DNA from 4 places in the Mesorhizobium hunchu genome. Region 3 is predicted to be linked to each of the others. Evidence: predicted binding sites of a transcription regulator. Region 3 holds the regulator's gene; each other region holds the start of a gene.
The links. Region 3 encodes LexA, which represses DNA repair genes until DNA is damaged. Its sites were predicted from a motif close to TGTTCNNNNTGTGTTCNG; they were not measured.
Positions count from the first base shown of each region.

Region 1: a site for LexA is predicted at 2,180-2,197, ahead of ABMA46_RS17330 (ATP-dependent helicase). Genes of this name have one in related genera too.
Region 2: a site for LexA is predicted at 3,158-3,175, ahead of ABMA46_RS04375 (PA0069 family radical SAM protein). Genes of this name have one in related genera too.
Region 4: a site for LexA is predicted at 3,101-3,118, ahead of ABMA46_RS16115 (YifB family Mg chelatase-like AAA ATPase). Genes of this name have one in related genera too.

Region 1 is NZ_JBEBMG010000010.1:139,037-144,681, reverse strand. It holds gene ABMA46_RS17330 (ATP-dependent helicase) at 1-2,139, opposite strand, end outside; gene ABMA46_RS17325 (hypothetical protein) at 2,304-2,816, shown strand; gene ABMA46_RS17320 (glutathione S-transferase family protein) at 2,960-3,598, shown strand; gene ABMA46_RS17315 (DsbA family protein) at 3,694-4,353, opposite strand; gene ABMA46_RS17310 (hypothetical protein) at 4,436-4,786, opposite strand; gene ABMA46_RS17305 (glucose/quinate/shikimate family membrane-bound PQQ-dependent dehydrogenase) at 5,096-5,645, shown strand, end outside.
Region 2 is NZ_JBEBMG010000002.1:177,255-182,899, forward strand. It holds gene ABMA46_RS04360 (aldehyde dehydrogenase family protein) at 1-1,977, shown strand, start outside; gene ABMA46_RS04365 (ArsC family reductase) at 2,211-2,564, shown strand; gene ABMA46_RS04370 (glycosyltransferase family protein) at 2,595-3,098, opposite strand; gene ABMA46_RS04375 (PA0069 family radical SAM protein) at 3,250-4,404, shown strand; gene ABMA46_RS04380 (ribonuclease HII) at 4,549-5,220, shown strand; gene ABMA46_RS04385 (F0F1 ATP synthase subunit B) at 5,379-5,645, opposite strand, start outside.
Region 3 is NZ_JBEBMG010000005.1:113,856-119,500, forward strand. It holds gene trpC (indole-3-glycerol phosphate synthase TrpC) at 1-252, shown strand, start outside; gene moaC (cyclic pyranopterin monophosphate synthase MoaC) at 252-749, shown strand; gene ABMA46_RS10960 (molybdopterin molybdotransferase MoeA) at 749-1,963, shown strand; gene lexA (transcriptional repressor LexA) at 2,123-2,845, shown strand; gene ABMA46_RS10970 (ComEC/Rec2 family competence protein) at 3,086-5,554, opposite strand.
Region 4 is NZ_JBEBMG010000009.1:86,252-91,896, reverse strand. It holds gene ABMA46_RS16130 (polyhydroxyalkanoate depolymerase) at 1-278, shown strand, start outside; gene ABMA46_RS16125 (transglutaminase-like cysteine peptidase) at 428-1,048, shown strand; gene ABMA46_RS16120 (hypothetical protein) at 1,067-1,477, opposite strand; gene ABMA46_RS16115 (YifB family Mg chelatase-like AAA ATPase) at 1,479-3,011, opposite strand; gene gshB (glutathione synthase) at 3,263-4,204, opposite strand; gene ABMA46_RS16105 (glycosyltransferase family 2 protein) at 4,389-5,597, shown strand; gene ABMA46_RS16100 (GtrA family protein) at 5,594-5,645, shown strand, end outside.

The sequences.
Region 1 (5,645 bases), on a different contig from region 3:
CCAGCCGGGCAGGAACACTGTCTCGAATTCGAGGCCCTTGGCCGAATGCAGCGTCATGATCGAGACGGCGTCCATGCCCTCGTTCTGCTCGGCGTCCATCACCAGCGCAACATGTTCCAGGAAGGCGCGCAGGCTCTCGTATTCCTCCATGGAGCGGATCAGTTCCTTGAGGTTCTCCAGCCGCCCGGGCGCCTCGGCGCTGCGGTCGTTCTTCCACATGTCGGTGTAGCCGGACTCCTCCAGGATGGTCTCTGCGAGTTCGGTATGCGGGGTGGTGTCGATCAGGCTTTGCCAGCGGGCGAAGTTGGCGGCGACCTCACGCAGCGCCGCGCGCGGCTTCGGCTTCAACTCGTCGCTTTCCGCGAGGTTGGCGGACGCTTCCAGCATCGGTGCGCCGAGCGCCCGCGCCGTGGCGTGGATCTGGCTGATGGTGGCTTCGCCGAGCCCACGCTTCGGCACGTTGACGATGCGCTCGAAGGCGAGGTCGTCGCCCGCATTGGCGACGACGCGCAGATAGGCCAGCGCGTCGCGGATTTCCTGCCGCTCGTAGAAGCGCGGGCCGCCGATGACGCGGTAGTTCAGGCCGATCTCGATGAAGCGATCCTCGAAGGAGCGCATCTGGAAGGACGCGCGCACCAGGATCGCCATGTCGTTGAGCAGATGGCCCTTGCGCTGGAGGCTCTCGATCTCCTCGCCGACGGCGCGCGCCTCCTCGTCGGAATCCCAGGCGGCGTGGACGTTGACCTTGGCGTCGTCGGGATCGGGCCGGTCGGTGAACAGCGTCTTGCCCAGCCGCCCCTCGTTGTGGGCGATAAGGTGGGAGGCGGCGCCGAGGATATGCGCGGTGGAGCGATAGTTGCGTTCAAGCCGGATGACGGTTGCGCCCGGAAAATCCTTCTCGAAGCGCAGGATGTTGTCCACTTCCGCCCCACGCCAGCCATAGATCGACTGGTCGTCGTCGCCGACGCAGCAGATGTTGACCTTGTTTTCGCTCACGCGCTGTTCCGCGCCTGCCGGCGCGGGCGCTCCGCGGGGGCCTCGCAACGGCTCGGGCGGCCCGTCGGCCGCTCGGCCTTCGGCCGTTGAGCGCCAGTCCCCCTCCCCCTTGAGGGGAGGGTGGCCGGACGAAGTCCGGTCGGGAGGGGTTGCCGCGGCAGTCCTCGACAGTCTGGAGGTGCCTTCTGCGGCAACCCCCTCCGCCCGCGGAGCCTGTCCTCGGGCCGGCCGGAGGCCGGACCCGGGGGCGGGCACCTCCCCCTCAAGGGGGGAGGATCTAGGCCTTTGCGCCAAGAGCCGCAGCCACATGTACTGCGCCGTATTCGTGTCCTGGTACTCGTCCACCAGTATGTATTTGAATTTCTTGTGATACTCGGCCAACACGTCGTGATGCTGGCGGAAGATGCGGATGGGGTGCAGCAGGAGGTCGCCGAAGTCGCAGGCGTTGAGCGTCTTCAGCCGCTCCTGATAGGCGGCGTAGAGTTCGCGGCCCTTGCCGTTGGCGAAGGCGCGCGCGTCGCCCTCCGGGATCTGGTCCGGCCCGAGCCCCTTGTTCTTCCAGCCGTCGATCATCTGCGCGAACTGTTTCGGCGGCCAGCGCTTGTCGTCGATGCCATCGGCCTGGATGAGCTGGCGGATCAGGCGCACGACGTCGTCGGTGTCGAGGATGGTGAAATCGGATTTCAGACCGGCCAGTTCGGCATGCCGGCGCAGCAGCTTCACGCCGATCGAGTGGAAGGTGCCGAGCCACGGCATGCCCTCCACCGCCTCGCCGACCAGATGGCCGATGCGCTGCTTCATCTCGCGCGCGGCCTTGTTGGTGAAGGTCACGGCGAGGATCTGGCTCGGCCACGCCCGGCCGGTGGCAAGGATGTGGGCGATGCGGGTGGTGAGCACGCGCGTCTTGCCGGTGCCGGCGCCGGCCAGCACCAGCACCGGCCCTTCGGTCGTCTCCACCGCCAGCCGCTGCTCGGGATTCAGGCCCTTGAGATAATCGGGCGGCCCGCTCTGGCCCTGCCTCGCGGCCATCGCGCGGGCGGCGATGCCGGACCCGCCGCCGGCATGCGCGGCCGGTCGCGCGCCAGCGCCGCGCGGCGCGTCGTCCTCGTCAAAGAAGGGCATATCGTCTGGAAAGCCGGACATCGCCTGCGAATGTAGTGATTCGGCGACGAAAGGCCAGCGTTGTCGCCGTTTTGTTCCACTGCTGCCGAAGCCTGTCAGGAGCGATCGGCGTGTCCGGTTCACACGAGATCGGTCGAAACCATATCTTGCCGGACTGCAAGACCATTCAACTGCAAGGACTATGAATGATGACGATTTCCCCGTTTCTCACCGCACTCGGGTCCGACGGGCCGCCAGCCGATCAAGCAAAGGATATGGCGCTCTACGGACAGTTCATCGGAAGCTGGGAGATGGACACGGTCCATCATCTCGATGACGGCACGATCGAGACAGCGACCGGGGAAATCCATTTCGGCTGGGTGCTGGAGGGGCGCGCCGTTCAGGACATCTGGATCCGGCCGAAGCGGCCGGCGCCGTCCACCATGTACGGCACGACCTTGCGCGTCTTCGATCCGGCGATCGACGGCTGGCACATCATCTGGAGCGATCCGCTCAACCAGGACTATTCGCGCCAGATCGGCAGGGCCGAGGGCAGGGACATCGTCCAGGTCGGTGAGGATTCGCGCGGCCTGAAAGCACGCTGGCGCTTCACCGAAATCACCACCGACAGTTTCCACTGGATCGGCGAGGAGCGGGTGGCCGACAGCGAACCCTGGCGGATCACCTATGAACATTTCGCCCGCCGGGCGGGTTCCTGACCATCGCCGGTCGTCACCGGCTATTTGACGCCGGCGTCGATCGTCGGCGCTGAAAATAATCCTCGCCATTGTCGGGTTCCCTGCCGGCTCGTTCGTCATCATCTTGAGAAGCCCAGACAGTATCCAGGAAGGGACCCGATCCGATGACGATCACCATCACGGCATTCGAGCGATCGCCTGACGGCGGCAAGGGCTTGGCGCGCGACACGCGCGTTCGCTGGGCGCTGGAGGAGGTGGGGCAACCCTACGAGGTCCGCCTTGTCTCCTTCGCGGATTTGAAGGCGCCCGCCCATCTGGCGATCAATCCCTTCGGCCAGATTCCCACTTATGAGGAAGGGCCGCTCTCGCTGTTCGAGACCGGTTCGATCGTCTTCCATCTTGCCGAAACGCATGACGGCCTGCTGCCGCAGGATCACGACGCCCGCGCCCGCGCCATCACCTGGATGTTCGCCGCGCTCAACACCGTCGAGCCGCCGATCCTCGAACTGGCGGCGGCAAGGATCCAGGAAGGCGACAGGCCCTGGACCGAGCAGCGCCTGCCATTGGTGAAGGACCGCATCCGCGCCCGGCTGGATCGGCTTTCGGCCTGCCTCGGCGCCGCCGTCTGGCTCGACGGCGCCTTCAGCGCGGGCGATCTGATGATGGTTTCGGTGCTGCTGCGACTGAGGATGTCGGGCATTCTGGACGAATACGAGAACTTGTCCGCCTATGTGGCGCGCGGAGAAGCCCGGCCCGCTTATATCCGGGCGTTCGCCGCGCAACTGGCGGTCAATGCGAGGTAATCGATCCGTCCGGCATCCGTCAGGCATGACGACGCAAGCCGATTGTCGTCGCGGGCTCGAGCGAGGCTTCCCGGCGGCAGCTTCGCTTCGCGTCATCACTTGCCCTTGGCGGCGTCTTTCTTGCGGCGGCGCGCTTCCGCCACCGCTTCCTTCATGTCGTTGTAGGTAAGGCCGCCGAACACGACGAAGGATTCGACCAGCCAGGAGGGCGTGCCCTGGAAGCCGATCGTCTCGGCCTGCTGGCCGTTGCGGGCGATCAGCCGGTCGATGTCGGCCTTGTGGACTGTCGCGTCCCTGTCGAGGCGCGCCATGTCGATGCCCGCCTTTGTCAGAACGGCCCTGACCTCCTCGTTGCGCTGGTAGCGCTTGGGCGCCGACATCAGCGCGTCATGCGCCGCCGCGTATCTGTCCTGGTATTTCGCTGCGATGGCCATCCTGGCCGCATATTCGGACACGGGGCCGAACACCGGCCAATCCTTGTAGACGACGCGGACCTTGCCGTCGCTCTTCAGGAGTTTCAGCAGCTCCGGATGGCTCTTGCGGCAGTACGGGCAGTTGTAGTCCATGAACTCGGCGATGGTGATGTCGGGGCTCTTCGCGCCGACCGCGGGCGCATCCGGGTCGTTCAGGACCTGTTCGGGCGTCAGGCCCTCCTCCGCGCCGGAGGGCGCAACACCCAACAGGGCGACGGTTGCCGCCAGCGTGGCCGCGCCGAGCAGGAACCGCCTGCGCTCGCTCGATTGTACGTTTTGCATCTCATGATCTCCAGGGCGGCGTCGGCCGCCTGCTGCCTGTGGGAAACGGGCGCACGGATGGAAATGTCCGCGCGCAATGACGTTACCGGTCGGCAAAAGGCCTGGGCGGCCTGAGTTCCGCCTCCGGCACAGTCGAGGTCATCGCCTGCGCTTCATTGGCCGATGCGCAATGCCGCAACACACGGAGCGGGGTGCCGACATGGCCGTCCGGCAGGCCAAGCTGCGGAAAGCACGACGCGGCGGCCGTTCTCACCGTCGAATAGCAGGGCCGGAAGGCCGAGGATCCGAGCGTCGGTGAAGCCTGCTCCGCGAGAACCGGCTCCTTTTTGTCCCAGGTCGCAGACGCCGAGGCCAGCGCCCATGACGGCCACATGCCGGCGGCGATCGCCACCAGCAGGAACGTCAAAGCAATAACGGATGAAGCAAGCCGCATGGCGGCCAGTCTAGAGCATTTTGCAGCCAGACGGAATCGTCTGGCGCCCGCAAAAATGCGGCTAGGAAAAACGAGCTGGAGCAGCGGAACCGCGTTCGTCAGAACGCCCGCTGCTACGGCGGGTGCCGGCGTCCGGTCAAAGACGGTGACGGCATTTTGATCCCGCCGTTTGGATGGGCAATGGGGTCCGCCGTCCTTGACAGTGCCCTCCCGCCGCGAAAAGCTGGTCGAGCAGGAACGGAATCGCCGACCGGGGCATTGAAAGCCATTGCCCGCTCACGCAGCATCCGCAGCCACAGGAGGTTCGCCTTGGCCATCCTCGTCACCGCCGTCGTCCTCGTCCTCATCGGCCTTTATCTCGGCATAGGCGGCGGCTGGCTGATCGCGCTCGGCGGAAGCTGGTATTACCTGATCGCCGGGTTGGCCTTCCTGGCGACGGCGTGGCTGATATGGCGCCGCCGCACCGCCGCGCTGTGGCTCTATGCGGCCGTCGTCATCGCCACGCTGATCTGGGCGGTGTGGGAGGCGGGCTTCGACTGGTGGTCGCTCGGCCCGCGCGGCGGCGTCATCGTTCTTGTCGCGCTGTGGCTTTTGACACCCTGGGTGCGCAGGAAGCTGGTGGGCCGCGACGGCCGCGCGCCGTTGATCTTCGCCGTGCTCGCGTCGCTGGCTGTGGCCGGCTATTCGATGTCGGCCGATCCCTATGACATCGCCGGCGCGTTGCCGACCGAAAAGGTCGCCGCGACGCCCGATCTCGGCGGCGATTTCCCGGCCGGCGAATGGCATTTCTACGGCCGCACGCAGTTCGGCCAGCGTTATTCGCCGCTCGACCAGATCACGGTCGACAACGTCGCCAAGC
Region 2 (5,645 bases), on a different contig from region 3:
CTCGTCGCCCGCCATTTCTATCATCACGCCGGCTGGGCGCAGTTGATGGATAGCGAACTCTCCGACCGCGAGGCGCTCGGCGTCTGCGGCCAGATCATCCCGTGGAATTTCCCGCTGCTGATGCTCGCCTGGAAGATCGCGCCGGCCATCGCGCTCGGCAACACGGTGGTGCTGAAGCCGGCCGAATACACCTCGCTGACCGCACTGCTGTTCGCCGAGATGTGCCGGACGGCGGGGCTGCCGGATGGTGTCGTCAACATCGTCACCGGCGACGGTTCCACCGGCGAGGCCATCGTCAATCATCCCGGCATCGCCAAGATCGCCTTTACCGGCTCGACCGAGGTCGGCAGGAAGATCCGCGAGGCGACGGCAGGATCGGGCAAGAGCCTGACCCTGGAACTCGGCGGCAAGTCGCCCTTCATCGTCTTCGACGACGCCGACCTCGACGCGGCGGTGGAAGGCGTGGTCGACGCCATCTGGTTCAACCAGGGCCAGGTCTGCTGCGCCGGTTCGCGCCTGCTGGTGCAGGAGAGCGTCGCCGATCGCTTCGTCGCCAAGCTGACGGCGCGCATGGAAACATTGCGCGTCGGCGATCCGCTCGACAAGGCGATCGACATCGGCGCCATCGTCCATTCGGTTCAACTGAAGCGCATCCGCGAACTGGTCGATGTTGGTGTGAAAGAAGGGGCTGAACTCCACCAGCCCAAGGCCGCCATGCCCGGCAAAGGCTGCTTCTATCCGCCGACGCTGCTCACCAACGTCCATCCGGCCTCGACCGTGGCGCGGGTGGAAATCTTCGGGCCGGTGCTGGTCTCGACCACCTTCCGCACGCCGTCGGAAGCGGTAGAGCTTGCCAATAACACCGAATACGGCCTGGCCGCTTCCGTGTGGTCCGAAACCCTTTCGCTCGCCCTCGATATCGCGCCGAAGCTGAAATGCGGCGTGGTGTGGGTCAACGGCACCAACATGTTCGACGCCGGGGTCGGCTTCGGCGGCTACAAGGAGTCCGGCTTCGGCCGCGAGGGCGGTCGCGAAGGGCTTGTTGCTTATTCGACGCCGAAATGGCTGGCGAAGGCCAAGCCGATCGTGGAGAAACCTGCCCCGCAACCGAGCGGCGACGTGGTGTCGACGTACTTCATCGACCGCACGGCGAAACTCTACATCGGCGGCAAGCAGGCGCGGCCGGACGGCGGCTATTCGCGGCCGGTCGTCTCGCCTGCCGGCGTGCTGGTCGGCGAAGTCGGCGAGGGCAACCGCAAGGATATCCGCAACGCCGTGGAAGCCGCGCGCAAGGCGACTGGTTGGGCGACCGCCAGCGAGCACAACCGCGCGCAGATCCTCTACTACATAGCCGAGAACCTCGAGGCCCGCGCCGGCGAGTTCGCCGAGCGGCTGGCGGCCATGACCGGCAAGCGCAAATCCGAAACGGCCAAGGAAGTCGCCACCTCCGTCTCGCGGCTGTTTTCCTACGGCGCCTGGGCCGATAAGTTCGAGGGCGCCGTGCACAAGCCGCCGCTGCGCGGCGTGGCGCTGGCCATGAACGAACCATTGGGCATCATCGGCGTCGCCTGCCCGGAAGAGCACGGCCTGCTCGGCTTCGTCTCCACCTTCGCGCCGGCAATCTGCGCCGGCAATCGGGTGGTGGCGATCCCGTCTTCGTCTCAGGCGCTCGCCGCGACGGACTTCTACCAGGTATTGGAGACCTCCGACGTGCCGGCCGGCGTGGTCAACATCGTCACCGGCGACCGCGCAGCGCTGGCGCTGGAGCTTGCGAAGCACGAGGAGGTCGACGGCGTCTGGTGGTTCGGTAACGCCGCCGGCGCCGGCAAGGTCGAGAAGGCGTCCGCCGGCAACCTCAAGCAGGTGTGGGCCGAGACCGTCAGCCGCGACTGGTATTCGCCCGTGCAAGGCGAGGGCAGGGAGTTTCTGACCCGCGCCACGCAGGTCAAGAACATCTGGGTGCCTTATGGAGAGTAGGTTCCTCTCACCGTAGGCGGGTATCTAATATCGCAGCGCACCCCCACCCCTAACCCCTCCCCACAAGGGGGAGGGGGACTTAGCGGTAGACGCGCCGCATCTGCTTAAGCGATTTTGACCGAAACGTCGGTGTCGGCGTCCCCCTCCCCCTTGTGGGGAGGGGTTAGGGGTGGGGGTGCGCGACAGTCCCGAATCGAATATCCAGTATCGATACTAATCCAAGGAAGCCTCCCTTGCTCGTCACCATCTACGGCATTCCGAACTGCGACACGATGAAGAAGGCGCGCGCCTGGCTGGACGGCCACGGCGTCGCCTATGCCTTCCACGATTACCGTGCCTCGGGGCTGGAGCCGGAGACGTTGGACAAATGGGTGGAACGGCTCGGCTGGGAGGTCCTGCTCAACAAGGCGAGCACCAGCTTCCGTGCGTTGCCGGAGAGGGACCGGCAGGGTATCGACGCCGCCAGGGCCAAGGCGTTGATGATCGCCAACCCCACCATGATCAAGCGCCCGGTCCTCGATTTTGACGGCAGGCTGCTGGTCGGGTTCAAGCCCGAAATCTACGCCGGGGCCTTTCCCGGCGCATAGCCGGTTGCGGCAAGACAGCTTCGCTGTCGTCTATCGCCGCTCTGCCGGCCAGATTTCGGCCGGCAGGGCCCTCATCGCCAGCCCGCGCGCCAGCGCTTCGGCTGTGTCGGCCTTTTTCGCCAGGCTGGACGCTTGGCGTTTGGAAATCAGCAGGCCCTGCGCCAGCGCGCTGTAGCGCTTGAAGGCACGCGCCAGGAACGGCGTGCGTCCGGCGCGGGCGCGCGAGAACCGCGCCGGCATGGTGAAACGCGCCGCATGGGCGGCAGCCTCGTCGCCCCAGCCGTCGACCAGCCGCGCGCCGGGCTCCAGCACGAGCAGCCAGTCGCCCTTGGCCTGGGCGATCGCAGCGCTTAGTTCACCCGTCACCAGCGTGCATCCCGTGTGATCGGCCACGCGCCGCGTCGCGTCGGTCGAGCAGCGGTCGAGGACGACGACGTCGCGCACCACCCCCTCCACCGCACCGCCCACCAGCGTCGCCAGCGTGCGCGCCAGGGCTTCCTCGTCGTTGCGGGTCTCGATCAGGACGCTCAGCATCATACGCCGCATAACCGAAACGGCGCGGCCACGCCAGCGGGACGGCATTTCCGATAGATTGTTCTTGATTTGTTCCATCCACGCGAATAGGAATAATTTCATGAACAAAGCGATTCGACATGGCGCCGACAGCCCCTTCGAGAGGGCCAAGATGGAACAGATCGTGCGCGCGGACATTGCAGCTTTCGGAGCAGGACGCGCCGACATGGCCAATGCGATGATAGAACAGAGCGGGGTACGCGTCCGGCCGGATCGCAATCGCGGCCGGTCGGCGGGCATCAACCCGTCAGGCCGGTTCGAGCCGGTCACCCGTCATGTCTTCGACGATGGCTGGGAGAGCCTGGAAGACCTGCCGCCGTTCAAGACGGAGGTGCAGGTGGAGAAGCCGCGCACCATCATCACGCGCAACACCTCGCCCGACATCTCCTTCGACCGGTCTATCAATCCCTATCGCGGCTGCGAGCACGGTTGCGTCTATTGTTTTGCGCGGCCGACGCATTCCTTCATGGGCCTGTCGCCGGGGCTGGATTTCGAATCGAAGCTGTTTGCCAAACCTGACGCAGCAAGGCTCCTGGACAAGGAACTGTCGAAGGAAGGCTACCAGCCGCGCACCATCGCCATCGGCACCAACACCGACCCCTACCAGCCGGTCGAGCGCCAGTGGCGCATCATGCGCGAGATACTGGAAGTGCTGGAGGCGCGCAGCCATCCCGTCGGCATCGTCACCAAGTCGGCGCTGGTGACGCGCGACATCGATATTCTGTCGCGCATGGCCGAGCGCGGGCTGGCCAAGGTGGCGTTGTCGGTGACGACGCTGGACCGGAAGCTGGCCAGGACGATGGAACCCCGCGCGTCGACCCCGACGAAGCGGCTGGAGGCGATCCGGCAGCTTGCCGATGCCGGTATCCCGGCCTCGGTGATGGTGGCGCCGATCATTCCCGGCCTGACCGACCCGGAGATCGAGCGCATTCTGGATTCCGCGCGTGCTGTCGGCGCGCGCGAGGCCGGCTATGTGCTGCTGCGCCTGCCGCTGGAGGTCGCGCCGATCTTCAAGGACTGGCTGCTGCGTCACTATCCCGACCGCTACAGGCACGTCATGTCGCTGGTGCGCGCCATGCGCGGCGGCAAGGACTACGATTCGGAATGGGGCAAGCGCATGAAGGGCGCCGGTCCCTATGCCTGGCAGATCGGCCGGCGTTTCGAACTGGCGGCCAAGCGCCTCGGCTTCAATCTGGAGCGGCGGACGCTTCGCACCGACCTGTTCGTGCCGCCGGCGAAGAAGAACGAGCAGTTGATGCTGCTGTGAACAGGTGTGCGGCGGGGTTCGCCGCATACCCGATGAAATCCCGTCCGGCCCCTGTCCCCCGGCCCTGACGGTGCCTTCCGGTTGTCACCCCACCCGACCGGAAGGGTCTTGCGGAGAATCGGAGCCGGTGCGAGTCTGCCGCACATGGCTCGCCCGCGTTCCGATTCTCCGCTTCTCTTCGAAATTGTCGAAAAGCCCGATTTCTCGGTGGAGACAAGGGCGATGGCCCAGGGTCTCTGGCCGGTCGCAGGCATGGACGAAGCGGGCAGGGGGCCGCTCGCCGGCCCGGTCGTCGCCGCCGCCGTCGTGCTCGATCCGGCACGCATTCCGGACGGGCTGGACGATTCGAAGCGCCTCACCTTCGACCAGCGCGAGGCGCTGTTCGACAGGATCGTCTCGAGCGCGATCGGCGTCGCGATGGCGTCGGTCTGTGCCGAAGGCATCGACGACATGAACATCCTGCGTGCCAGCCTGGAAGCGATGCGCCGCGCCGCCTGCGGGTTGCCGGTCAGGCCGAAGCTTGCGCTGGCCGACGGCCGCGACGTGCCGCCTGGTCTGCCGTGCGAGGGCAGGGCGCTGGTCAAGGGCGACCAGCGCTCGCAGTCGATCGCTGCCGCCTCGATCGTCGCCAAGGTCATGCGCGACCGCATGATGGCCGGCTGCGGCCGGCTGCATGTCCAGTACGGCTTCGAAGTGCATATGGGCTATGCCACGGTCCGGCATCGCACCGCGATCGACCTGCACGGACCTGTCGCGCGCCTCCATCGCACGTCCTTCGCCCCGTTCAGGCTGGGTGCCGAAAGGGTGGAGGAGTAGATGCTGTCGGCCTGCATCGGCAGATCTACGGCGCCAGGTCGAGGATGACTGCGCCAGATGGGCTCCGATAGGATTTCGATCGAATCCCCGAAGACCGGCCGAAACAAAAAAGCCGCCTGTAAACGGCGGCTTGTTTGTCTAACGGCGGGACGAAAGGCTCAGTTCAGCTTGGCCTTGACCTCGGCCAGCGATGCCTTGAACAGGTCGGCGTCCGCCCTGGTATCGACCTTATCGCCCAGCACCTTGCGCGCCGCCTCGACGGCGAGGTCGACGGCGTTGGAGCGAACCTCGGCGATCGCCTCGCGCTCAGCCTGGCCGATCTTCTGTTCGGCCACCACGGTGCGGCGGGCGACGTAGTCCTCGGTGCGCTTGTGCGCTTCCTCGGCCAGAACGGAGGCCTCGTGCTTGGCGGCCTCGACGATCGC
Region 3 (5,645 bases):
ATCGGTATCAACAACCGCAACCTGAGAACCTTCGAGACCACGTTGGAAACCTCCGAGCGGCTGGCGGGCATGGTGTCCGGCGACCGGGTTCTGGTGGGCGAAAGCGGCATCTTTACCAATGCCGATTGCCGGCGGTTGGAAAAGGTCGGCATCGGCACCTTTCTGGTCGGCGAGAGCCTGATGCGGCAGGCCGACGTGACCGCCGCGACAAAAACCCTGCTCGGCCTCGACCATCCCGCCGGAGCGGCCTGATGGCCGGCGGCCTGACGCATCTGGACACCGACGGCACGGCCAACATGGTCGATGTCGGTTCCAAGGCCGAGACCGAACGCACCGCGATCGCCGAGGGACTGGTGACCATGCAGGCCGAAACGCTGCGCATGATCCTGACAGGGAACGCGAAGAAGGGTGACGTCCTCGGCGCGGCCCGCATCGCCGGCATCATGGCAGCGAAGAAGACGCATGAACTCGTCCCGCTCTGCCATCCGCTGCTCCTGACCAAGGTGTCGGTCGACATCGAGCCGGACGACGGGCTGCCGGGCCTGAAGGTTACGGCACTGGCGCGCGTCAACGGCAAGACCGGCGTCGAGATGGAAGCGCTGACGGCCGCCTCCGTCGCCTGCCTGACCATCTACGACATGGCCAAGGCGGTGGATCGCGGCATGGTCATTTCAGGCATCCGCCTGCTGGAAAAATCGGGCGGAAAATCCGGCGACTACACCGCGCCCCCGACTGGGAAAGCCGACTGATGGCGCTGGTGCCGGTCGCCGAGGCGCTCAGCCTCCTGCTGGAAGACGCTGCTCCGCTGCCCGCCGAGACCGTACCGTTGCACGAAGGCTATTCCCGCGTGCTGGCCGAGCCGCTCGTGGCGCTGCGCAGGCAGCCGCCTTTCGACGCTTCGGCGATGGACGGTTACGCGGTGCGCAGCGCCGACGTCTCCGCCGTTCCCTCCCGGCTCTCGGTCATCGGCGCCGCTCCCGCGGGCCGTGGCTTCTCGGGAACCATTATGCGGGGACAGGCCGTGCGGGTCTTCACCGGAGCGCCCTTGCCCGCAGGCGCCGACACGATCGTCATCCAGGAGAACGTCCGCGATCTCGGAGATGGCCGCATCGAGGTCTTGGAACCGACGGATGCCAACCGGCATGTGCGCCGCGCCGGGCTCGATTTCCGCGAAGGCGACGTTCTGCTGGAAAAAGGCCGGCTGCTCGATCCCGCCGCGCTGTCGCTGGCCGCGTCGGGCAACCACCCTGCCGTTCCGGTCGTCGGCCAGCCGCTCGTCGCCATCATCGCCACGGGCGACGAATTGCTGCCGCCGGGAAGCACACTCGGCCCGGACCAGATCATCTCGTCCAACGCCTACGGTGTCGCGGCCGCCGCCCGGTCGGTGGGCGCACGCGCGCTCGACCTCGGCATAGCGGCCGACCGCAACGACGCCATCGCCGCCCTCGTGCGCAAGGCGGTGGACGCCGGCGCGCATGTCATTGTCACCCTCGGCGGCGCGTCCGTCGGCGATCACGATCTCGTCCACGACGTGCTGACCGGCGAAGGTATGACGCTCGACTTCTGGAAGATCGCCATGCGCCCCGGCAAGCCGCTGATGTTCGGGCGCATGGGCGAGACGCGCTGCATCGGCCTGCCGGGCAACCCCGTTGCCAGCCTCGTCTGCTCGCAGCTCTTCCTGAAGCCCCTGCTGGCCCGGCTCGCCGGACGCCCGTTCATGCAGGATGTGCGCGAGGCACGGCTGGCCGCATCGATGGCGGCGAATGACCACCGGCAGGACTATATTCGAGCCGTCGTCCGCAAGGAACCGGAAGGCCTGACCGCCACCCCGTTCGGTGTACAGGACTCCTCCATGCTGAAGACGCTTGCCGACGCCAACGGCCTGATCGTGCGCGAACCGCACGCTCCTCCCTCCGTTGCCGGAGATAACTGCCGGGTATTGATGCTGCGCCATCCGGCATAACCGGAGAGCTGGCCCTGGCGGCAGCCTGAACAAAGCGTCAACGAATTCATTAAACTTTAAAAGGTTGCGGAACACAACTGGAACAGATAGTGTTTGTTCCGGGTTTGTTTTCCGATTCTGTTTCGACCCTGTCCGCTTCGAGATCACTGGGGGCCGCCGATGTTGACGCGCAAGCAGCACGAACTTCTTCTCTTCATCCACGAGCGGTTGAAAGAGACCGGCATCCCGCCTTCCTTCGACGAGATGAAGGAGGCGCTGGACCTCGCTTCGAAGTCCGGCATCCATCGCCTGATCACGGCGCTTGAGGAGCGCGGCTTCATTCGCCGCCTGCCCAATCGGGCGCGCGCGATGGAAATCGTCAAGCTGCCGGACTCCATGGCGCCAGGGCTGAACGCCGCCAGGAAATTCTCGCCGGGGGTTATCCAGGGCGGCCTGGGTCGGCCGGCGGCAAAGGAACCGGCACGGCTACAGGCTGCCAGCAATGACGATGCCGACAGTGCATCGGTCTCGATCCCGGTCATGGGCCGCATCGCCGCCGGCGTGCCGATCGCTGCGATCGAGAACCGCACCCATTCCATCTCCGTGCCGCCCGACATGATCCACAGCGGCGAGCATTATGCCCTTGAGGTCAAAGGCGATTCGATGATCGAGGCCGGCATCTTCGACGGCGATACGGTCATCATCAGAAACGCGAATACGGCGACGCCCGGCGAGATCGTCGTCGCCATCGTCGATGACGAGGAAGCGACGTTGAAGCGCTTCCGCCGCAAGGGCGACTCGATTGCGCTGGAGGCGGCCAACCCCGCTTACGAGACCCGCATCTTCGGGCCCGACCGCGTCAGCGTGCGTGGCAAGCTGGTGGGGCTGATCCGGCGGTATTGAGAAGAGAACCCTGCGGCAACAGGAAGCGCGCACAGCGTCATCCCGAACGCCGCCGAGCACCCCCGGGGTCTTGCCTCCGGCAAGCCCAAGGGCAGGCTCCGGGCGAGAGCCGAAAGCCGGAATCCAGTCCGGAAGATTGTAGGCCATGGCTGGCTTGAAATAACCATCGCTTCACAAGACGTCCATGGTTACGGATGAAACCCGCGCCTCCCGGAAAAACGGGATGACGCAAAAGCTGGCTTACCTGCTCCGCTTCCGGCTCTTGCTCTGCTGATAAGGTCTTCGAGGCTGATACGGGCCAAGACCTCGTGCCTCGCGCGAGAATTTCCGCTGCATGTGCCAGGGGCGATAGTCTTGTTCGACGGCGAAGAGAATCGTCGGCTGCGTATCCGCAGCTTTAGCGAAGTAGATCGCTGCGCTTCCCCGTCGTGCGAGGTCGCGCGCCGTGATGACGGCGACCAGCGTGTCATGGCACGGATCTCGCGCGGTGGCGTCGGCAATGACGATGAGCGAAGCATAGGCGCAGGCCCGCCGGGCCGCTTTCGCCGTTCGCGCCGTCGCCACGATGGCGCCCGAAGCATGGCGCGCCAGGCACAGGTCATCCCCGCACAGGAACGGGGTTCCCGAGGGCAGGTCCAGCGGACTGTCGAATGCAAACCGCGCATCTTCCCCCATCGGTTTTTCAGGCAGGACGACAGCTTCGGCGTCGAGGGCACGCCGCCAGTTGTCGATGGTGAATTCGTTCGGCCTGTTGCGGCTCGCCGCCAGTTCGCCGCCGCCTATAGGCAGGGCGACCAGTCGCGCGTCCTCGGAGACCAGAGCATCCGGCAGGCGCACCTGATGGATGGTCATCAGTCCGGCCAGGGCGAAGGGCAAGGCGGCCATTCTCAACCTTGTCGTCGCCATCGTGCCGACTATCAGCGCAACGGTGACGAACAGCACCGATCGCCCCGAGATCAGACCGACGCCGTCGAGCGGCGAATGCGCGGCGATCGCTTCGGAGATGGCGATCATGGCGGCAAGCCCCTTCCCCATGACCCACAGGAACGGATAGTCGAGGCCGAACGGCATCAGGATCGCGCTGAACACGGCGAAGGGCATGACGATCAGCGAAGTGATGGGCATGACCGCCAGATTGGCGAAGAGACTGAGCGGGGCGACCCGCTGGAAATGCCATACGGCGTAGAGCGTGGTCGCGCAGCCGGCCACGATCGAGGTCATCGCGGCTCCGCCGACGCCGCCGGCGAGTTTGCGAGCGACACGCGCCGACGCCGATCGCTGCGGCGGCGGCCCCGACGTCCTTCCCGCGTTGCGGTTCGCCCACGCCGCATAGGCGCCGACCAGTGCTGCGGTGGCCGCGAACGACATCTGGAAACTCGGTCCGACGACCTCATGCGGGGAGGCCACGATGACGATGATCGCCGAGATCGCTAGATTGCGCATGGTCAGCGCGGCACGGTCGAACAGGACGGCCAGCAGCATCACCGCCAGCATGATGAAGCTGCGCTCGGCGGCAACGACGATTCCGGAAATCAGCAGATAGGCGGCGATGGCGAAGAGCGCTGCCGCTGCGGCGTATTTCTTGACCGGGCGGCGCGACGAGAATCCCGGGAAAAGCGCGAACGCCCCGCGCATCAGCGCCATCACCGTGCCGGCGACCAGCGCCATATGCAGGCCCGATATCGAGATGATGTGATAGATGCCGGTCTTGCGCATGGCCTCGTTGATCGCGTCGGGAATGCCGGCGCGCACGCCCACGATCAGCGCCGCCGCAATCTCGCCTTCCGGGCCGCCGATGCTGGAGCGGACGCGGTCGGCGACGATGTCCCTGAAGTCTTCGACTGCCGCCCAGGCGCGCGCGCGAAGCGGCACCGGCTTCCCGGCCACGGGCTTGGGAGTGCCGAGAAAAAAGCCGCTGGCGCCGAGTCCGCCAAAATAGCTTTCGAAGGAAAAATCATACCCTTCGGGGCGAACCGGCCCGGTCGGCGGCAGCAGGCGCGCATAGCCCGTGACGGTCGCACCGGGCACGATCCCACCGCCCACGGCGCGTGCCGAAAGCCGGATGCGCTGCGGCTGGTAGCGCAGCTTCGGCCGCGCCGTAGATATGACGTCCAAGGTTAACCGGACGCGCCCGCTTGCCAGATCGTCGATCGAAACGACGCGACCGGTGACATGCGTCGAAATCTCCGCTCCCAACGTGGTCCCGGCCGCGCGCCACGTCTCGAATTTTGCAAGCAGAAGTCCCGCCGCAACGAGAAAGGCTGCCATGCAGGCGAGATGGATGGCTCGACGGTGCGCGGTCGCGACGGCAAGCAGGGCCAGCGCTGATGCAACGGCCAGAGGACGAAACCATCCTGGCTCCAACGAGAGCGAAAAATAGAAGACCGCACCTGCGGCCAGGAACACGGGAACCAGCAGGAAGGCGAGGCCACGGTCCAGTTCCAGTTCCGCGTCCCGGCCTGCGGCGGCTACCAGTGCGACGAGAGAAAAACCGCGCCGCCGGCGGACAAGGCGGCCGACAATGCCGACGTCCGGCGGACGCAGCGGTTCGGGCGATGCAGGCTTTTCAGACGAAGGACTTGCCGGTCGCGCGCCCGGCACAGCCTCCGGCAAGGCGTCGCCAGGCTTTCCGGGCGCAAACAGGGTGCGTTCGCTGAGCGCCTGCGCCCCGCGCGCTTGTGCGTCCGCGCTTCGGCCCCGCCCCGTCATCCGGCCATGCCCCTTGCGCCCTCGACCTCCTATGCTACATGAACGCGCGCTGCGGAAAAGTCCGCAAGTCCCTTCCTTCATCACCCGCCGG
Region 4 (5,645 bases), on a different contig from region 3:
CGGCTTCGATCCGCAACGTCGCGCTGTTCACGGTCGAGGGCGAGAACGACGACATTTCCGGACTCGGCCAGACCAGGGCCGCGCACGACCTGTGCGTGAACATACCGGCCGACCGCAAGGCGCATTACATGCAGCCCAGGGTGGGCCATTACGGCGTCTTCAACGGCTCGCGCTTCCGGGCCGAGATCGTGCCGCGCATCGTCGACTTCATGGCCAGCCACCGGCGGGCGGAGCGGCGGCCCGCCAGGCCGCGGCTGGTGCGCAGCGCCGGCGACTGACCGGCGGCAGTCACCTTCGGCACCTGTTGCACAAGTGCCGCTGTCACGGCCATGTGAGTAACCATGCCGGCAAACAGGCCTCCCGCTTAATTGACACGGACTGTAAATCGCCTTTAACGTTTCGTTAACGAACAGGGGCGAGCGGGGACATGTATTCCTCACCGAAGGCGCTTGGTTTGCGTTTTTTCGCGGCGATCGCGGTCAGCTTGGCGTCGATCGGGGCCGCGGTCCCGGCGGCCGCCGGCGGCGCGATGGCGACCGGAGGCCTGACGTCCCAGCCCATCGGCCACTACGAATTCTGCAAGGCCAACCCGGCCGAGTGCTCGATCCGCCCGGCGGACCTGAAGCCCGTCGCCCTGACGAAAGCCGTATGGAGCGAACTCGCCGGCGTTACCGTTGCGGTCAACGCGGCCGTCAAGCCGATGAGCGATTTCGACATCTACGGCAGGGACGAGGTGTGGGCCTATCCGGACAGAGGCGTCGGCGACTGCGAGGACTACGTGCTGGAGAAGCGCCGCAGGCTGAACCAATTCGGCATCTCGCTGGCCGACCTGCTCATCACCGTGGTGCGCAAGCCGGACGGGGAAGGCCATGCGGTGCTGACGGTACGCACCAGCAAGGGCGACTACATCCTCGACAATCTGACCGACAAGGTGCGGCCCTGGAACCAGACCGGCTATCGCTTTCTCAAGCGCCAGGCCGCAGACAACACCGGTCGGTGGGTCTCGATCCGCGACGGCCAGGCCGTGCTGGTCGGCTCGGTGCAGTAACTTTAAGACTTCACCTATTCAGCCAACATATGCTTTGGTGAGTGCGTTAACGGCCGCTACAATTGCCGTATCAATGGCCTTATTCCCGAGCGACTTTGCCCGATCCAACAATCCAAAGACCCAAGACTTCGCCGGCTTTGCATTTTCGGCTGCGGCCGCGGCCTCCCGAAGGTCTGCGACTAAACCTGATGCTTTCGTTGTATACTCGTTAGGGTCGACAGATATAATCATGCCGGTTGTTGAAGTGCCCTTTGGTCCAGCGGATACCGAAATCCGAAGCCCTGTTGCCGAGCCTCCGTTTCCTCCCGACACATTGATACTTGCTCCGACCAGATGTATCGGCGCTCTCTCAATTTGATCGGCCAATGCGGACAGCACCTTAGCGATATTCGTCATATCCTGCTCCATTTCGGCTTCTTCAACCGACATTTCACGCCGCCTGTGCCATCCGGTCGGTGGCCATCCGAGAGGAAATCGCTTCCGCGACATGGATGCGGCCGACCGTGTCGGCGCCGTCGAGGTCGGCCAGCGTGCGCGCGACCTTCAGCACGCGATGGTAGGCGCGCGCCGAAAATCCCAGCCTGTCGCTGGCGTCGCCGAGCAGCGACAGACCGGCCCCGTCGGGCGTCGCGATGCGCTCGATCAGCGACGGCGCGCACTGCGCATTGGTGGCGGCATCCGGCACGCCCAGTTCCTCGAACCGCTCGCGCTGCACCTGCCTCGCCCGCGCCACGCGGGCAGCGACGGCAGCGCTCGGTTCCGCGCGGCCGGGACGGATCAGATCGGCAGCCGAGACCGCCGGTACCTCGACCCTGAGATCGATGCGGTCGAGTAGCGGGCCGGAGATACGCGCCTGGTAGTCGGTGCGGCAGCGTTCGCCGCGCGCGCAGCGATAGCCCGGCTCGCCGGCCATGCCGCAGCGGCAGGGGTTCATCGCCGCGACGAGCTGGATGCGCGCCGGATAGGTGATGCGATGATTGGCGCGGGCGATCATGCACTCGCCCGTTTCCAGCGGCTGGCGCAGCGCATCCAGCGTCTGCGGCGTGAATTCGGGAAATTCGTCGAGGAACAGCACGCCGTGATGGGCGAGCGAGACCTCGCCGGGCCGCGCCCTGAGCCCGCCGCCGACCATCGCCGCCATGGAGGCCGAATGGTGCGGCGCGCGGAAGGGCCGCCGGTCGGTCAGTCTGCCCTCCGCCAGTTCGCCGGCGACCGAGGCGATCATCGAGACTTCGAGCAATTCCTTCGGCGCCAGTGGCGGCAGGATCGACGGCAGGCGCTGCGCCAGCATGGACTTGCCGGAGCCGGGCGGCCCGACCATCAGAAGGTTATGACCACCGGCCGCCGCCACCTCCAGCGCGCGCTTGGCGCTTTCCTGGCCCTTGATGTCGGCGAGGTCGGGCAGGTTCTGCGCGGCCTGCCGCACGCCCGCCACGGGGCGCGACAGCACCTGGTTGCCGCGGAAATGGTTGGCGACGGCGATCAGGCTGCGCGGCGCGAGCACATCGAGTTCCTCACCGGCCCAGGCCGCCTCCGGCCCGCAGCCGTGCGGGCAGATCAGGCCCCGCCCTTCCGCATTGGCGGCGATCGCTGCCGGCAGCGCGCCGGACACGGCGGCAATGGTGCCGTCCAGGGACAGTTCGCCCAGCACGACGTAACCGGCCAGCGCATCGCCCGGCACGGCGCCGAGCGCAGCCATCAGCCCGAGCGCAATGGGCAAGTCGTAGTGGCTGCCTTCCTTGGGAAGATCGGCGGGCGCGAGATTGACCGTCACCTTCTTAGACGGCATCGACAGGCCGGAGGCGTGGAGCGCCGCCTGCACGCGCTCGCGGCTTTCGGCCACCGCCTTGTCCGGCAGGCCGACGATCGACATGCCGACCTTCCCCGGCGCGACCATGACCTGCACGTCGACCGGAACGGCCTCTATGCCCTGGAATGCAACCGTGCGAACCCGCGCAACCATCGTTGGCCCCCGTCTCCGACAGGCCGCCTTCAACTATCGGTCGCGAAACCCGGCGGCGAGCAAGACAAGCACGGATCGGTGATCGGATCAAGAACATTTCATGAACAACCACACGCCTGGGCAGAGATGCGGTTGCAGCCGGTTGCAAAGATCGGAACGAACGGGAGACGTTCGGATCTGTCCGCGGCCCCGTCCGACCGGCGGCCACGGCATGACGAAAAAGACGCCTGGCGCGTCTGGCGGGAGGTAGATCAGGCCCGCTTGGCCTCCACCGCGTCCCAGAACGCTGCTGCGATGTCGGCGCCGCCGAAGCGCTTGACCTCGCGGATTCCGGTGGGCGAGGTGACGTTGATCTCGGTCATCCAGTCGCCGATCACGTCTATACCGACGAGGATGAACCCACGCTCCTTCAGTGACGGCCCGATCCGCGCGCAGATCTCGCGTTCGCGCTCGGTCAGCTCGGATTTCTCGGCGCGGCCGCCGACATGCATGTTCGAGCGCGATTCGGTCTCGGCGGGGACGCGGTTGATGGCGCCGACCGGCTCGCCGTCGATCAGGATGATACGCTTGTCACCCTTGCGCACGTCCTTCAGGTAGCGCTGCACGATGAAGGGTTCGCGGAAGAGCTGGGAGAACATCTCCAGCAGCGAGCCGAGATTGCGGTCGGCCTCGGCCAGATGGAAGATGCCGGCCCCGCCGTTGCCGTAGAGCGGCTTGATGATGATGTCGCCATATTCGCGGCGGAAGGCGGCTACTTCCTCCACGTCCTTGGTGATGAGGGTTTCCGGCATGAGGTCCGGAAACTCGGTGACGAAGATCTTCTCCGGGCTGTTGCGCACCCATGCCGGGTCGTTGACCACCAGCGTCTTCGGATGAATGCGCTCGAGCAGATGCGTGGTGGTGATGTAGTTCATGTCGAAGGGCGGATCCTGGCGCAGCAGGACGACGTCCATCTGCGAGAGATCCGTGCGCACCTTGTCGCCGAGCGAGAAATGGTTGCCCTTCTCGTCGCGCACGGTCATCTCCTCGACGCGCGCGAACACCTTGCCGTCGAGCATCGCCAGACGGTCGGGCGTGTAATGGTAAAGCCGATGACCGCGCCGCGCCGCCTCCAGCGAGAGCGCGAACGTCGTGTCGCCCATGATGTTGACGGTGGAGACGTGATCCATCTGGACGGCGATGTCGAGGGCCATGAAGTTCTCCGAAGCGGTGGGAAATCATCTACAGAATCGGCGAGACGATGCCAATCGTGCCGTTGCGAACCGGACGGGTACAGACAACATATGTGATCGCATCATCAATTTCTTAAACTGCTTGCCTTTATGAAATCTGGAAGGCCACCGCTTTCGGGACAGCTGCACCCGTGGAGTGAAACGCATGAATGCCGTCACCAAGCTCAACCGCCGCACCGCCGCAGTGATGGAACTCACCGTCCTGATGCCTTGCCTCAACGAGGCCGAGACGCTCGCTCTCTGCATCGGCAAGGCACAGGCCTTCCTGAAACGCGCGGGGATCGCCGGCGAAGTGCTGATCGCCGACAACGGCTCGACCGACGGCTCACAGGAAATCGCCGAAGCGCTCGGCGCGCGCGTGGTCCCCGTGGCGCAGAAAGGCTACGGCGCTGCATTGCTGGGCGGCATCGCGGCGGCGCGCGGTCGCTATGTCATCATGGGCGACGCCGACGACAGCTATGACTTCTCGGCACTGGAGGCCTTCGTCGAAAGACTGCGATCCGGCGCGGACCTCGTCATGGGCAACCGTTTCAAGGGAGGCATCGACGAAGGCGCCATGCCGCCCTTGCATCGCTATCTCGGCAATCCGGTGCTGAGCTTCATCGGGCGGCTGTTCTACCGGATCGACACGGGCGACTTCCATTGCGGGTTGCGCGGTTTCAGGGCGGATTCCATCCGTGCGCTCGACCTGCGCACCAGCGGCATGGAATTCGCGAGCGAAATGGTCGTCCGTGCCGCACTTGCGGGGCTGCGCATCGAGGAAGTGCCGACCACGCTGAAGCCCGACGGGCGCAGCCGCGCGCCGCACCTGCGCACCTGGCGCGACGGCTGGCGGCATCTCAAATTCCTGCTGATGTACAATCCGCGCTGGCTTTTCTTCATTCCCGGCACGGCGCTCGCCGGCATGGGCTTAGTATTCGCGGCCCTTCTCGTTTTCGGTCCGCTTCGGGTCATCAACAATTTATCGCTCGACCTGAACACATTCGTCGCTGCCTGCTTCGCGGTCATTACAGGCGTGCAATTGATCACTTTCGGCGCCATCTCGCGCCACTATGCCCATATGACCGGCATTCTGCCCGACAACCGCCGCTCGACCTGGCTGTCGGGCTATCTCAACACCGACAGGCTCGCAGCCAATGCGGGGCTTTTGTTCACCGCCGGCATGCTCTTCTTCGGCTATGCCATAGCCCGCTGGGCATCGCTGGGCTTCGGCCCGCTGGACAATTCGGAAATCCCCCGCATCGTCGTCCTCGGCCTCAGCCTCGTGGTGATCTCGTTCCAGGCCTTTTTCTCCGCTTTCCTGCTCGGCGTGCTGGAAATCCCCCTGAAGCGTGAGACGGCGGGGCGGCAATGAGCAAAGAGGCCGCAAGCCGCTTCGTCACGTCGCGTCTCGTCCGCTTCG